3 regions of the Streptomyces sp. NPDC017936 genome follow, and region 3 is predicted to be linked to each of the others. Evidence: riboswitches for the same ligand, from Rfam matches in the RefSeq annotation. Region 3 holds a riboswitch; each other region holds the start of a gene.
What was found. A riboswitch is a leader RNA that binds a small molecule or an ion and turns the genes downstream of it on or off. The one in region 3 is predicted to bind S-adenosylmethionine.

Region 1: another riboswitch for S-adenosylmethionine. It lies ahead of thrC (threonine synthase); the one in region 3 lies ahead of ACH4F6_RS29040 (aminotransferase class V-fold PLP-dependent enzyme).
Region 2: another riboswitch for S-adenosylmethionine. It lies ahead of ACH4F6_RS06360 (amino acid ABC transporter permease); the one in region 3 lies ahead of ACH4F6_RS29040 (aminotransferase class V-fold PLP-dependent enzyme).

Annotation. Positions count from the first base shown of each region.
Region 1 is NZ_JBIRHK010000005.1:118,142-123,015, reverse strand. Features, by position in the region: gene ACH4F6_RS12370 (MoaD/ThiS family protein) at 1-247, opposite strand, end outside; gene thrC (threonine synthase) at 288-1,577, opposite strand; SAM riboswitch class I at 1,596-1,741, opposite strand; gene ACH4F6_RS12360 (glucosyl-3-phosphoglycerate synthase) at 1,921-2,892, shown strand; gene ACH4F6_RS12355 (trehalose-6-phosphate synthase) at 3,011-4,447, shown strand; gene otsB (trehalose-phosphatase) at 4,435-4,874, opposite strand, start outside.
Region 2 is NZ_JBIRHK010000002.1:630,138-635,011, forward strand. Features, by position in the region: gene ACH4F6_RS06340 (Ldh family oxidoreductase) at 1-323, shown strand, start outside; tRNA gene ACH4F6_RS06345 (tRNA-Pro) at 396-469, shown strand; gene ACH4F6_RS06350 (putative leader peptide) at 938-1,060, shown strand; gene ACH4F6_RS06355 (glutathione S-transferase C-terminal domain-containing protein) at 1,203-2,099, shown strand; SAM riboswitch class IV at 2,168-2,291, shown strand; gene ACH4F6_RS06360 (amino acid ABC transporter permease) at 2,651-3,634, shown strand; gene ACH4F6_RS06365 (amino acid ABC transporter ATP-binding protein) at 3,631-4,413, shown strand; gene ACH4F6_RS06370 (transporter substrate-binding domain-containing protein) at 4,487-4,874, shown strand, end outside.
Region 3 is NZ_JBIRHK010000015.1:227,201-232,074, reverse strand. Features, by position in the region: gene ACH4F6_RS29050 (rhomboid family intramembrane serine protease) at 1-627, shown strand, start outside; gene ACH4F6_RS29045 (Lrp/AsnC family transcriptional regulator) at 624-905, shown strand; gene ACH4F6_RS29040 (aminotransferase class V-fold PLP-dependent enzyme) at 940-2,301, opposite strand; SAM riboswitch class IV at 2,501-2,617, opposite strand; gene trpD (anthranilate phosphoribosyltransferase) at 2,692-3,756, opposite strand; gene ACH4F6_RS29030 (cytochrome bc complex cytochrome b subunit) at 3,896-4,874, opposite strand, start outside.

The sequences.
Region 1 (4,874 bases), on a different contig from region 3:
AGACGCCGGCGCCGGCGGGGGTCGCCGTCTCCAGCCCCTGCTCGAACCGCACGTCGTCGTCGTTCACGTACACGTTGACGAACCGTCGGAGCTTGCCCTGGTCGTCCAGGACGCGCGCGGCGATGCCGGTGTGGTTCTTCTCCAGGTCCTCGATGACCTCGGCGAGGGTCGCCCCCTCGGCGGACACCTCGGCCTGGCCGCCGGTGTAGGTGCGCAGGATGGTGGGGATGCGGACGGTGACGCTCATGTGCTGCTGACCTCCGGTCAGGTGATTCGGCGGGTCCTGCCTACGCGAGGCCGGCTTCACGGAACGAGTCCAGGGTGGGGCGGATGGTCGCGGTGAGCCCCGTGCCGGCCACCGCGTCCAGCGTCTTCAGCCCGTCGCCGGTGTTGAGCACGACGGTCGTGAGGCTCGGGTCCAGCAGACCGTTCTCGATCAGCTTCCTGGTGACGCCGACCGTCACGCCACCCGCCGTCTCGGCGAAGACGCCCTCCGTCCGGGCGAGCAGCTTGATCGCGTCGACGATCTGCTCGTCGGTCACGTCCTCCACCGCACCGCCGGTGCGCCGCGCGATGTCGAGGACGTACGGGCCGTCCGCCGGGTTGCCGATGGCGAGCGACTTGGCGATGGTGTCCGGCTTCTGGGGGCGCACGACGTCGTGACCGGCCTTGTAGGCGGTGGACACCGGCGAGCAGCCCTCGGCCTGGGCGCCGAAGATCTTGTACGGCCTGTCCTCGACGAGGCCGAGCTTGATCAGCTCCTGCAGACCCTTGTCGATCTTCGTGAGCTGCGAGCCGGAGGCGATGGGGACGACCAGCTGGTCCGGGAGCCGCCAGCCGAGCTGCTCGCAGATCTCGTACGCCAGCGTCTTGGAGCCCTCGGCGTAGTACGGCCGCAGGTTGACGTTGACGAAGCCCCAGCCCTCGCCCGCCGGGTCGCCGATGAGCTCGGAGCAGAAGCGGTTGACGTCGTCGTAGTTGCCCTCGATGCCGACGAGTTCGCCGCCGTAGATCGCGGCCATGACGACCTTGCCCTGCTCCAGGTCGTGCGGGATGAACACGCAGGAGCGGAAGCCGGCCCGGGCGGCGGCGGCGCCGACGGCGCCGGCCAGGTTGCCGGTGGAGGAGCAGGAGAGGGTGGTGAAGCCGAAGGCGCGGGCGGCCTCCAGGGCCTGGGCGACCACCCGGTCCTTGAAGGAGTGGGTCGGGTTGCCGGAGTCGTCCTTCACGTACAGCCCGCCGGTCACGCCCAGTTCGCGCGCCAGGTTGTCGGCCTTGACGAGCTTGGTCCAGCCGGGGTTGAGGTTCGGCTTGTCCGCCACGTCGGCCGGGACGGGCAGCAGCGGCGCGTAGCGCCAGATGTTCGCGGGTCCCGCCTCGATGCGCTTGCGGAGCTCCTCCGGGTCGTAGGAGGAGAAGTCGTACGCGATCTCGAGCGGGCCGAAACACTCCTCGCACGCGAAGACCGGACCGAGGGGCACCCGGTGACCGCACTCGCGACAGGAGAGGGCGGCGGCGGGACCGAGGTCGACGGTGCTCGCGGAGTCGGTGGTGGTGGCAACTGTCTGCGCAGCCATGTGAGGGGAGGCCCTTTCTCCTCATCTTCCTCACGACGCATCTCGCCGTGAGACGGATTTGGCACCTTCCCTAGCCGGGAGCCTCACCACGACGACGTGGTGGACCGGCTGGAGGGTTGCCGGGGCTTCATCGGGCCGTGTCCCTCTGCCCCTCTGGATGAGCGGTATGCGGTTGTTGAACTCAGGGACGCGGAACGACCCCGGACATGCGATGGTCACCCGCGTTGCTCAAGACTGTAACCGAAGGCCTGGACAGTTGAGACAGACGTCCGAACCGCGAGATGGATCACAGGGTCACCGCCCGTGCACCCCGCGTGATCCCGACAGTGAGGAGCCGCAGACCGTGCTGGAAGAAGTCGAGCGCTGGTTGGTCACCCGCTCCTGGTCGGTGACCGACCGCCCGCTCCACAGGATCCTGGCCGCCAAGCGCGCCTCGGGCCAGTCGGTGTCCGTGGTGCTGCCCGCGCTGAACGAGGAGGAGACGGTCGGCGACATCGTCGCGGTCATCCGTCACGACCTCATGCAGCAGGTCCCGCTCGTCGACGAGCTCGTCGTCGTCGACTCGGGATCCACCGACCGCACCTCGCAGGTCGCCGCGGCGGCCGGCGCGCGGGTCGTCCACCGGGACACGATCCTCCCGCGCCTGCCGGCCGTGCCCGGCAAGGGCGAGGTGCTGTGGCGCTCCCTGCTGGCCACCACCGGGGACATCGTGTGCTTCGTCGACGCCGACCTGAAGGAGTTCTCCTCCGACTTCGTCTCGGGGATCGTGGGCCCGCTGCTCACCGACCCGGGCGTCGAACTGGTGAAGGCCATGTACGACCGTCCGCTGGGCACCGAGTCGGACGGGCCCGCCTCCGGCAGGTCCGCCGGCCAGGGCGGCCGGGTGACGGAGCTGATGGCCCGCCCCCTGCTCAACCTGCACTGGCCGCGGCTGGCCGGCTTCGTGCAGCCGCTGGGCGGCGAGTACGCGGCCCGCCGCACCCTGCTGGAACAGCTGCCCTTCCCCGTCGGCTACGGCGTGGAGCTGGGCATGCTGGTCGACGCCCTGCACCTGGTGGGCCTCGACGCCCTCGCCCAGGTCGACGTGGGCGTGCGCAAGCACCGCCACCAGGACGGGCAGGCGCTCGGCCGGATGGCGGCGGCGATATACCGCACGGCCCAGCTGCGGCTGGCCCGGGGGCACCTGGTCCGGCCCTCCCTCACCCAGTTCGAGCGGGGCCCGGACGGCTTCGAGCCGCGCACCTACCCGGTGGACACGGAGGAGCGGCCCCCGATGGCGCAGATCGCGGAGTACGCGGCCCGCAAGGCCGCGTGACCGTCCGGTGACCGGGGCCGTGCCGTCCGCGCGACGGGTCGTATACGGCCGGATACGACCCGTTCCGACAGCGCGTCCGTACGTTTGAGCGGATCAGGACCGGGCTAGGTTGAGGCGTATGGCTTCCACGCACGGTCCTGCTGCTCAGGGCGCCCGGGGCGCCCAGGTGCTGGTCGCGTCCAACCGCGGCCCGGTCTCCTACACGGTCCGCGACGACGGCTCGCTGCACGCCAGGAGGGGCGGCGGCGGGCTGGTCTCCGGGCTGTCGGCGATCGGCCCCGACGCGGGGGCCCTGTGGGTGTGCTCGGCCCTGTCCGAGGGCGACCGGGAGGCGGTCCGGCGCGGGGTCGGCGAGGAGGGCGTGCGGATGCTGCCCGTCCCGGCCGACGTGCACGCCGACGCGTACAACGGCATCGCCAACTCCGTGCTCTGGTTCCTCCACCACCTGCTGTACCAGACCCCGCTGGAGCCGGTCTTCGACGCGGAGTTCCGGCGCCAGTGGGCGTCGTACGAGACCTACAACCGGGCCTTCGCCGAGGCACTGGCGCAGGAGGCGGCCGAGGGCGCGGCGGTCCTGGTGCAGGACTACCACCTGTGCCTGGTCCCCGGCATGCTCCGCGAACTCCGCCCCGACCTGCGCATCGGCCACTTCTCGCACACGCCGTGGGCGCCGGTGGACTACTTCGGCCTGCTGCCCGCCGACATCCGCGTCCAGCTGCTGCGGGGCATGCTCGGCGCGGACCGCGTGGGCTTCCTGACCCACCGCTGGGCGGACGCGTTCACCGCGTGCTGCGCGGAGTTCGCGGGGGGCCTCGACGGGACCCTGGTCGGGGTGCACGGCCTCGGCGCCGACGCCGACTTCCTGCGCGCCCGCTCCCACGAGGCGGACGTCGAGGAACGCCTCCCGGTCCTGCGCGCGGAGATCGGCACGGCCCCCGACGGCGGCCCGCGCAGGACGATCGTCCGCGTCGACCGCACCGAACTCTCGAAGAACATCGTGCGCGGCCTGCTGGCGTACCGGCAGCTGCTCGACGACCACCCGGAGTGGCACGAGCGGGTCGTCCACGTCGCCTTCGCCTACCCCTCCCGCCAGGACCTCGCCGTCTACCGCGAGTACACCGCCGAGGTGCAGCGGGTGGCGCGGGAGATCAACGACCGGTACCGCACCGCGGACTGGACCCCGGTCGTCCTGCACGTCAAGGACGACTTCGCCCGCTCCCTGGCCGCCTACCGCCTCGCGGACGTGGCCCTGGTCAACCCCATCCGGGACGGCATGAACCTGGTCGCCAAGGAGGTGCCGGTCGTCTCCGACCGGGGCTGCGCGCTGGTGCTGTCCCGGGAGGCGGGGGCGTACTGGGAGCTGGGCGAGGACGCGCTGGTGGTGAACCCCTACGACGTCCTGGAGACCGCCCGCGCCCTGCACGAGGCGCTGTCCATGGGGCCGGAGGAGCGGGCGGAGCGCACCAAGAGGCTGGCCGCGGCCGCCACCGCGCTGCCCCCGGCCCAGTGGTTCCTGGACCAGTTGCAGGCGCTGCGGGACCTTCAGCCCAGCTGATCCGCGAGCGCCCGCAGCAGCCGTACGACGCCGGCGGGCCCGTCGACGACGAGGTCCGCGCGTTCGGCGAGCTGCGTCACCTCGGCGCTGCCGCTGGCCACGAGGAGACCGGGCACGCCGTCGGAGCGGAGCTTCTCGACGGCGGCGAAGGCGGGGAGGTCGCCGAGGTCGTCGCCGGCGAAGAGGACCGCCCCGGCGCCGGTCTCACGGACGTACTCCGTCAGCGCCACGCCCTTGTCCACCCCCGGGGGCCGCAGCTCCAGCACCATCCGGCCGGGCTCGACGATCAGTCCGTGCCGGGTGGCGAGGTCGGCCAGGGGCTGCCGCAGGGCCTCGAAGGCGGCCTGCGGGTCCTCCGCCCTCCGGGTGTGCACGGCGACGGCCCGCCCCTTGTCCTCCACCCCGATCCCCGGCGTGCCGCCGGCCG
Region 2 (4,874 bases), on a different contig from region 3:
TCGGCGCGCCGATCTTCGCGTCCTTCCACTCGGACGACCCGGCGGGACGCGAGCACCGTCAGAACGCGCTGCTCATCGCCGTCGACCCGGCCGCCTTCGGCGGCGCGGACGCCTTCACCGAGGCCGTCGACGCCACTCTGGACACCCTGAAGGGCCTGCCCGCGGCGGACGGCGCCGAGGGCGTGTTCTACCCCGGCGAACGCAGCGCCGCCGTGGCCGCCGGGCGCGGGGAGAAGGGCGTGCCGGTCGCGCCGAAGGTGTGGCGCGAGCTGACCGAGCGCGCCGCGCGGCTGGGCGTGGCCCTGCCGGGAGCCGCCGGATAGGGGACCCGGCACCGGCGCGCGTGCGGTAGTGTTTACCTGCGCGTTCCCACGGTTCACCGTCGCGGAGCGCGACGGGACGTGGCGCAGCTTGGTAGCGCACTTGACTGGGGGTCAAGGGGTCGCAGGTTCAAATCCTGTCGTCCCGACCGCGGAGGCGGCAACCCGCCTCGTACAGGGCCTTGGTTCACTCGGGTGAGCCAGGGCCCTCGGTCGTCGGAAGACCACCGCACGGCTCGGACGCGGGAGGCGCCGTGCCGGATCCGCAGGAGGACGGCGACGCCCGGTTAGAGAGCCGCCCCCTCACGTTCGTCGCCGCCCGCCACGACACGCTCCGCCTCCCCGGACCCGGACCACGCCACCCCGCGTCCCCCGTCCGTGCGCCGTCGCCCGCGGACGGGCCGGTCCGCCCAGGAGGGGCCCGTCCAGGAGCGGTCCGCCCGGCCAGGAGGCGCGACGCCGAGCCCGGGCGCCGCCCCGCGGGGCGGTGGACGCCGGGCCACGCGTCGCGGGGCGCCGCCCCGCAGTGCCGTACTCACCTCGTGGACGCCCTCTTGACGGCGGCCGGGGCCCGATCGACACTCGGTTCGGGAATCCTAGTGAACAGGTAGGGAAGCATGGGGTGCCTTGAGCCGGTCGCCAGCCGCGTGAGCCGCACGGCGTGGTCGTCGCCCCTTCTCACCTCCCGCCGTCACATCGATCTGCTGCGCGTCTGCAGCGCGATCGACACCCGGGGCTGAACCGGCCCGACCCCGCGCCCGGCCGCACCGGCGGTGCCCCAGGGCACCGGCCCCGCCGGCGCGCGCGGACCGGAGCCGCGCCCTCCCGCCAGACGTCGCATCCGCCGCGCGTCCGTCCGCGCGACCGCCCCCTGGGAGAGTCATGTCCGTCACACCGCCGGCCGCCCACCCGTCCACCCGTCCCGCCCCCGCCTTCCGGGGCCGCATCGGCCGCGACGCCCGCAGCGGCCACTACGCCGTGCCGCGCCGCTACCGCCTCCACCTGACCACGGCCGACCCCGACGGCCTGCGCATCGCCGTCGTCCACGGCCTGCTCGGCCTGGACCGGGCCTGTCCGCTGACGCTCCTGCCCGCCGTGCCCGACTGTCCCGACGGAGGCCACCTGGCGCTGCGCCCGCTCTACGACGCCAGCGCCCACCACTACACCGGGCCCGCCGTCGGCCCCGTGCTGAGCGACGACTGGTCCGGGCGGATCGTCTCCACCCACGGCCCCGACATCGCCCGCGACCTCGCCCGCCGCTTCGGCGGCGGCCGGCCCACGCTGTACCCGTGCGGCGCCGGGTCGGAGATCGAGGCCGTCGAGCGGATGTGCGCACAGGGCATCGAGGAGGCCGCGCAGCGCGCCGGGGCGGCCCACGCCGACGCGACGGAACGCGCCGAGGCCCTCGACACCCTGCTCGCCACGCTCGGCGTCCTGGAGCGGGGGCTCAGCGCGCAACCGTACCTGATCGGTGATCGGATGACGGCGGCCGACGTCGAGTTGTGGGTGGCCCTGGTGCAGCTCGACACCGTGCACCGTCACCACCTCGACGCGGGAGCCGTGCAGCGCATCGCCGGCCACCCGGCCCTGTGGGCCTACGCCCGCCGTCTGGCCGCGCACCCGGCGTTCGGCGGACACCTCGACCTCGACGGCATCGACCGCCGTCACCGCGCCCGCTGCCGGGGCCTGGAGGCCGCCGGGGCCGCTGTCCAGATCCTGGACTGGGCGGCCCACGCGACCCCCGACCAGGGCCCGCGACCGCAGGCCGGGCGCCCCTGACCCGGTCCACCCAGTGGACCGGACGTTGACATCCGTTCGGGCAACTGTCTTAACTTACGGCCCAGAACGGTCATGAGCGTCAGCGACAAGCCCTGGCTTGCTGACCGGCAACCCTCGCGCCGCGGTGGGGTGCCCCAGGTGACGACCGGACCGGATGACGTGCCGGCACGGACGATTCGGTAAGCGCGCGAGGCCCCCCCGGGGGCCGTGACGATGACGGAGAACACCATGTACGCAGCTCTCAGGACGGCGCCCCGCCGCCCTCGGGGCTGCGTACACCCGTCCGCGCAGCCGCTCGTCGCCGACCGGGCCGTCGACCTGCTCCGCGTGAACAGCGCACTGTGTACCGCACCGGGCCGTGCCCGCTGTCGGGGCTGACGTCCCCCTCCGCAGCCCCGCGTTCCTGACGAACACCGCGTGAGCGGTGTGTTTGTCCGCCCAGCCTCCGGTTCCCGTGCGTTGCCGTGTGTCCCGTCCCGCCGCGAAGCGGCCGCCGTGGTCACACCGCGGCCGCCGTGTCCCGGGGCATCCCCATTCCGCCGGAGCCCCTCATGAGCGAACCCCCAGGCGCCGCCGTGTCCGTCACCGAGGCACCGCCGTCCCCCGACACCCCGTCAAAACCGCTGACCGCGCAGCGGGTCCAGCCGCTGCGCCGCCCCGGCCGCTGGATCGCCACCACGATCGTGCTGGTCCTGGCGGCCCAGTTCCTCCACGGTCTGGTCTCCAACCCCTTCTACCAGTGGGACCGGTTCGGCTACTGGTTCCTGCGGCCGACCATCCTCGACGGACTCCTCATCACCCTCGAGGTCACCGCGTACAGCGCGGTGCTGGGGCTCCTCGGCGGCATCCTCCTCGCCCTGGCCCGGCTCTCGAAGAGCCCGGTGCTGCGGGCGGTGAGCTGGACCTACGTCTGGGCGTTCCGCTCGATACCGCTGATCGTGGTCCTGCTGTTCCTCTACAACTTCAGCGCCCTGTACCAGACGCTCAGCGTGGGCGTCCCCTTCGGACCGGCCTTCTTCACCTTCGACGAGTCCCGGCTGGCCACCGACATGGCCGTGGCCGTCGTCGGCCTCAGCCTCAACGAGGCGGCGTACGCGGCCGAGGTCGTCCGGGGCGGCATCCTCTCCGTCGACCAGGGCCAGCACGAGGCGGCCTCCGCGCTCGGCCTGCCGAAGGGCTACCGGTTCAGGAGGATCGTCTGGCCGCAGGCGCTGCGCTCGATCACCCCGAACTACGTCAACCAGCTCATCGGCCTGATCAAGAGCACCTCGCTGGTCTTCTACGTCTCGCTGCTCGACCTGTTCGGGACCGCGCAGACCATGGGCTCCACCTACCCCGGTGACATCGTGCCGCTGCTGCTGGTCGTCACCGTCTGGTACCTGATCCTCACCAGCGTCGTGTCCGTCGTCCAGTTCTACGTCGAGCGGTACTACGCCCGCGGCGCCACCCGCACGCTGCCGCCGACCCCGTTGCAGAAGCTGCGGACCGGTCTCGCCGGCCTGCGGGACCGCATCCGCCGGGAGGCCGCCGTATGACCGCCGGGACGCCCCGTGACGCCGCCGCCGTCGAGGTGCACGACGTGCACAAGTGGTACGGCTCCCACCGGGTGCTCGACGGGGTCGACCTGACGGTGCGGCCCGGCGAGGTCACCGTGATCCTCGGCCCGTCCGGCTCCGGCAAGTCCACCCTGCTGCGGGTCATCAACCACCTGGAGAAGCCGGAGATCGGCTACGTCAGCGTCAACGGCGAACTCATCGGCGTCCGCCGGCAGGGCGAGAGGCTGAAGGAGCTGAGCGAGCGGGTCATCCTGACCCAGCGCAGCCGCATCGGGTTCGTGTTCCAGAACTTCAACCTCTTCCCGCACCTGACGGTGCTGGACAACGTGGCCGCCGCCCCGGTGGCGACCGGGAGGCTCGGCAAGGCGGAGGCCCGGACACTCGCCGGCGAACTGCTGCAACGGGTCGGCCTGGCGGACAAGGCGGCCGCCTACCCCCGGCAGCTGTCGGGCGGTCAGCAGCAGCGCGTGGCCATCGCCCGCGCCCTGGCGCTGCGCCCCGGGGTCATCCTCTTCGACGAACCCACCTCCGCCCTCGACCCCGAACTCGTCGGTGAGGTCCTCGCCGTCATCAAGGACCTGGCGAGGAGCGGCACCACCCTGGTGATCGTCACCCACGAGATCGGCTTCGCCCGCGAGATCGCCGACCGGGTCGTGTTCATCGACGGCGGCCGGATCGTCGAACAGGGTCCGCCCGCCGAGGTCCTGGACAAGCCGCGGCACGAGCGCACCCGGGACTTCCTGAGCAAGGTCCTCTGACCCGGCCGGCCGGGCCCCACCGCTTCCCCCCACGCCTCCTCCACCATCCCTCTGCGAACGACTAAGGACAGCCATGCCCCTCCAGCTCTCCCGACGCGGCCTGATACGCGGCATCACCGCGGCGACAGCCGTCACCGTCCTCGCCACCCAGCTCGCCGCCTGCGGGGGCGACAGCGACGCCGCCACCACGACGACCGACACCGCGGGCACGGTCACCGTGGGCCGGCTGTCCAACGGCGCCGCCAAGGAGACCACCCTGAAGGTCGCGGAGGTGAAGTCCATCAGCGCCGAACTGCCCGACGCGGTCAGGAAGCGCGGCAAACTGGTGCTCGGGGTCGGCACCCTGCCGTCCGGCAACCCGCCGCTCGGCTTCGTCGGGAGCGACCAGAAGACGCTCACGGGCTCCGAGGTCGACCTCGGCCGCCTGGTGGCCGCCGTCCTCGGTCTCCAGCCCGAGGTGC
Region 3 (4,874 bases):
GCCTCGGGCATCGGCACGGCGTACGGCACCGGCGAGGCCCTGCCGGCCGCCCGGCGCGCCTACTTCCACCGGTGGGGAGTGGTCCCGGCCGAGCTGTTCGAGGGCGCGGCGCCCTCCGCGCTCACCCCCGCGACGGCCCTGTTCGTCCACGGCGGCTGGGTGCACCTGCTGGGCAACATGCTCTTCCTCTACGTCTTCGGCGCCATGACCGAGCGCCGCATGGGCCACGTCCAGTTCACGCTCTTCTACCTCGGCTGCGGCTACCTGGCCCTGGTGGGGTACGCCGCCGCGCACGCCGACTCCGGACAGTCCCTGGTCGGTGCCTCGGGGGCGATCTCGGCGGTCCTCGGCGCGTGCCTGTACCTGTTCCCCCGGGCGCGGGTGACCAGTCTCCTGCCGTTCCTGTTCTTCCTGCCGCTGCGCTTCCCGGCGTGGGTCGTGCTGCCCTTCTGGGCGGCCCTGCAGTGGGTGGCCGCGGGGCAGGCCGCCCGGGGGCCGGGCGTGGCGTACCTGGCCCATCTGCTGGGCTTCGGCCTGGGCCTGGTCTTCGCGTGGGCCCGGTTCCAGGGGACGACTAGAGTGAAGGCCGCCCCAGCTCCGGCCCCCGAGGGAGAGAACCAGCCGTGATCACCGCGATCGTCCTCATCAAGACCAGCGTGGACCGGATCCCCGAGATCGCCGAGCGGATCGCTTCGCTGGACTCCGTGAGCGAGGTCTTCTCCGTCACCGGCACGTACGACCTGATCGCCATGGTGCGGGTGCGGCAGCACGAGGACCTGGCGGAGGTCATCCCGGGGCGGATCAGCAAGATCCCCGGCGTGGAGGCGACGGACACGCACGTCGCCTTCCGCACCTACTCGCAGCACGACCTGGAGGCGGCGTTCGCGATCGGGCTGGACTCCTGACCCCCTGACACGGCTCCCGCGCGCGAGGCCCCCCTCACACCGCCGGGACGCAGCGGCCGTCCTCCGTCCGGTACCGCCACTTCGCGCCGTCGCTCACCAGCTCCTTCACCGCGTTCACGAAACGCTCCACGTGCTCGTCCGGGGTGCCCGCGCCGAAGCTCACCCGGACGGCGTTGAGGGACTTCTCGCCGGGGGCGGCCTCGGGGGAACCGCACTCGCCCTGGCTCCGGGGTTCGCCGCCCAGCAGGGTGCGGACCAGCGGGTGGGCGCAGAAGAGGCCGTCGCGGACGCCGATGCCGTACTCGGCGGAGAGGGCGGCGGCGAAGTGGGAGCTGTTCCAGCCCTCGACGACGAAGGAGATCACGCCCACGCGCGGGGCGTCGTCACCGAACAGGGACAGCACGCGCACCTCGGGGACCTCGGCCAGGCCGGTGCGCACCTTGTCGATCAGGTACCGCTCGCGGGCTACCAGCGTGTCGAAGCCCGCCTCGGTCAGGGCCCGGCAGGCGGAGGCGACGGCGTAGGCGCCGATCACGTTCGGGGAGCCGGCCTCGTGCCGGGCGGCGCTCTCGTGCCACTCCACGTCCACTCCCCCGTCCTCGCGCCGGGTGACCCTGCGGCTGGCGCCGCCGCCGGCGAGGTAGGGGTCGGCCTCCCGCAGCCAGTCGGCCCGCCCGGCCAGGACGCCGGCACCGAAGGGGGCGTACAGCTTGTGCCCGGAGAAGGCGACCCAGTCGACGTCGAGGTCCTGGACGGACACCGGGTGGTGCGGGGCCAGCTGGGCCGCGTCCAGGACGATCCGGGCGCCGTGGGCGTGGGCGGCGGCGGCCAGCTCGCGGACCGGCCACAGCTCGCCGGTGACGTTCGAGGCGCCGGTCACGCAGACCAGGGCCGGGCCGTGAGGGTCGCGGCCGGCGAGGGCGCGCTCCAGGGTCTCGACGGCCCGGCCCGGGGTGCGCGGGGCGTCGAGGCAGGTGACCCGGGCGTCCTTCCAGGGCAGCAGCGAGGCGTGGTGCTCGGTCTCGAAGACGAAGACCTGGCAGCCGGCGGGGAGGGCCGCGGCCAGGAGGTTCAGGGAGTCCGTGGTGGAGCGGGTGAACACCAGCTGGTCGTCGGCGCGGCAGTCGAGGAACTCCGCGACCGTCCTGCGGGCGTTCTCGAAGAGGTCGGTGGAGAGCTGGGAGAGGTATCCGGCGCCGCGGTGGACGCTGCCGTAGTACGGGGCGTAGGCCGCCACGTCGTCCCAGACGCGCTGGAGGGCGGGGGCGCTGGCCGCGTAGTCGAGCGCCGCGTAGGCGACCTCGCCGCCCGTGACGAGCGGGACGGTGACATCCGCGCCCAGAACGGGCAGCGGGGCACAGACGGACTGGGCGGCGGCAGCGGTGGAGACGGACATGGCGGAACTCCCGTGAAGGCAGGCGAGGGCGCTCGGTGGGAACCCTCGAGGAGGACACCGCACCGTGCCGGACGGCGCGTCGACGGCACGGACGCGGTGGAAGAGGTGAAAGGGATGCGGAGGCGGGGCTCTGCGGCCCTATCGCATTCGCTTGCTCACGGAAGGCTCCTCGACGACCAGGACCCCTGGTTGCTCGAGGGGTCCGCGCTTGCCGTGGACCTCGCTGCCCACGACCTGGTCTTCACCCGGGGCACCCCGCCACGGACGGAGGGTTGCCGGACAGTCGGCCGGGGCCTCATGACTGTCACTCATGACCTGGGGGAGAACGTACGCTAAGTGATCGCGGTCCCGCAACCCGTGTCCGGATCGCGGGACCGCACCCGGTGTCCGCTACGCGTTGCTGGCCGCCACCCAGCGCTCCAGCGCCCGCTCGGCCGCCCCGGAGTCGATGGACTGCGCCGCCTTCTCCATGCCGGCGCGGATCTGCTCGGCCAGCGGCGCGTCCGTCGGGTCCAGCGCCACCAGGGCCGCCGCCGCGTTCAGCAGGACGGCGTCGCGCACCGGGCCCGTCTCCCCCTCCAGCAGCCGTCGCGCGACCTCCGCGTTGTACGACGGGTCCGCGCCCCGCAGCGCCTCCACCGGCACCAGCTCGATGCCGACGTCCCGCGGGTCGAAGGTCTCCTCGGTGACCTTGCCGTCGCGCACGATCCACACCCGGGAGGTGGACGTGGTCGTCAGCTCGTCGAAGCCGTCGTCGCCGCGGAACACCAGGGAGGAGTTGCCGCGCTCGGCGAGGACACCGGCGATGAGCGGGGCCATGCGCGGATCGGCCACCCCCACCGCCTGCGCCTTCACCTTCGCCGGGTTGGTCAGCGGACCGAGCGCGTTGAAGGTGGTCCGGATGCCCAGCTGTCCGCGCGCGGCGGCGACGTGGCGCAGCGCCGGGTGGAACTTGACCGCGAAGCAGAAGGTGATGCCGGCCTCCTCGGCCACCTCGGCCACCCGCCGCGGGGTCAGTTCCAGGTTGACGCCCAGCTTCTCCAGGACGTCCGAGGCGCCGGACGCGGAGGAGGCGGCCCGGTTGCCGTGCTTGACGACCTTCGCGCCCGTGCCGGCGATGACGATCGACGACATCGTGGAGATGTTCACCGTCTTCGCGCCGTCGCCGCCGGTGCCGACGATGTCGACGGTCCGCCCCGGCACCTCGATCACGTTGGCGTGCTCGTACATCGTCCGGACCAGGCCGGTGATCTCCTCGACCGTCTCGCCCTTGGCGCGCAGCGCCACCGCGAACCCGGCGATCTGCGCGTCGGTCGCCTCGCCGCGCATGATCAGGTCCATCGCCCAGGCGGTGTCGTCCGCGCTGAGGTCCCGGCCCTCCAGCAGGCCGTTCAGCAGGGCGGGCCAGGAACGGCCCGCCGCGGTGTCGCCTCCAGCGGGGGTCACAGCGCTCATATGCCGCTCCTGGGTCAGTCCGGTCCCGCTCCCCGGGACGCGCGTATCGACGGCTCCACCCTATCCAGCCGCGGGCACGGCGAAGGGCCCCGTCCGAACACCGGACGGGGCCCTCCTGGGGTGCGTGGCGACGCAGTGATCAGTGGTGGCCGTGGCCGCTCGTGATCTCCTTGTACTCCTCGACGGTCGGCTTCGGGATCTGGCTCTCCTCGCCGTAGTACGCCTTGCTCAGCTTGGCGCGGACCTTCTCGGAGCGCTTCACCTTGCGCTCGACGCCGTTCTCGTCGACCGTCGGGCCGATCTCGGCCGGCTTGTACTGCTCGTGCGCGGTGAGCGTGTACAGGGCCTCCTGGCTGAGCGGCTCGTGGACCTCGATGTACTCACCGTGCGGCAGGCGCTTGATGGTGCCGGTCTCGCGACCGTGCAGCACCTTGTCCTTGTCGCGGCGCTGGAGGCCGAGGCAGATCCGCTTGGTGACCACGAAGGCGAGGACCGGTCCGGCGAAGAAGCCGATCCGGACGAACCAGGTGACCGCGTTGATCGACAGGTGGAAGTGGGTGGCGAAGATGTCGTTGCCACCACCGATCAGCATGATCATGTAGCCGGTGACCCAGGCGACGCCGAAGGCCGTACGGGTCGGGGCGTTGCGCGGACGGTCCAGGATGTGGTGCTCGCGCTTGTCGCCGGTGACCCACGACTCGATGAACGGGTACAGGGCGATCACACCGAGGAACAGACCGAAGAGCACCAGCGGGATGAACACGCCCAGCACGAGCGTGTGACCCCAGAAGTTGATCTCCCAGCCCGGCATGGCGCGGATCAGGCCCTCGGCGAAGCCCATGTACCAGTCGGGCTGGGCGCCGGTGGACACCTGGTCCGGACGGTAGGGGCCCAGCACCCAGATCGGGTTGATGGACGCGATGCCGGCGAGGGCCGCGATGGCGCCGAAGACCAGGAAGAAGAAGCCTCCGGCCTTGGCCATGTAGACCGGCAGCAGCGGCATGCCGACGACGTTCTTGTTGGTGCGGCCGGGACCCGCGAACTGCGTGTGCTTGTGGTAGAAGACCAGGATCAGGTGGCCGACCACCAGACCGAGCATGATGCCCGGCAGCAGCAGG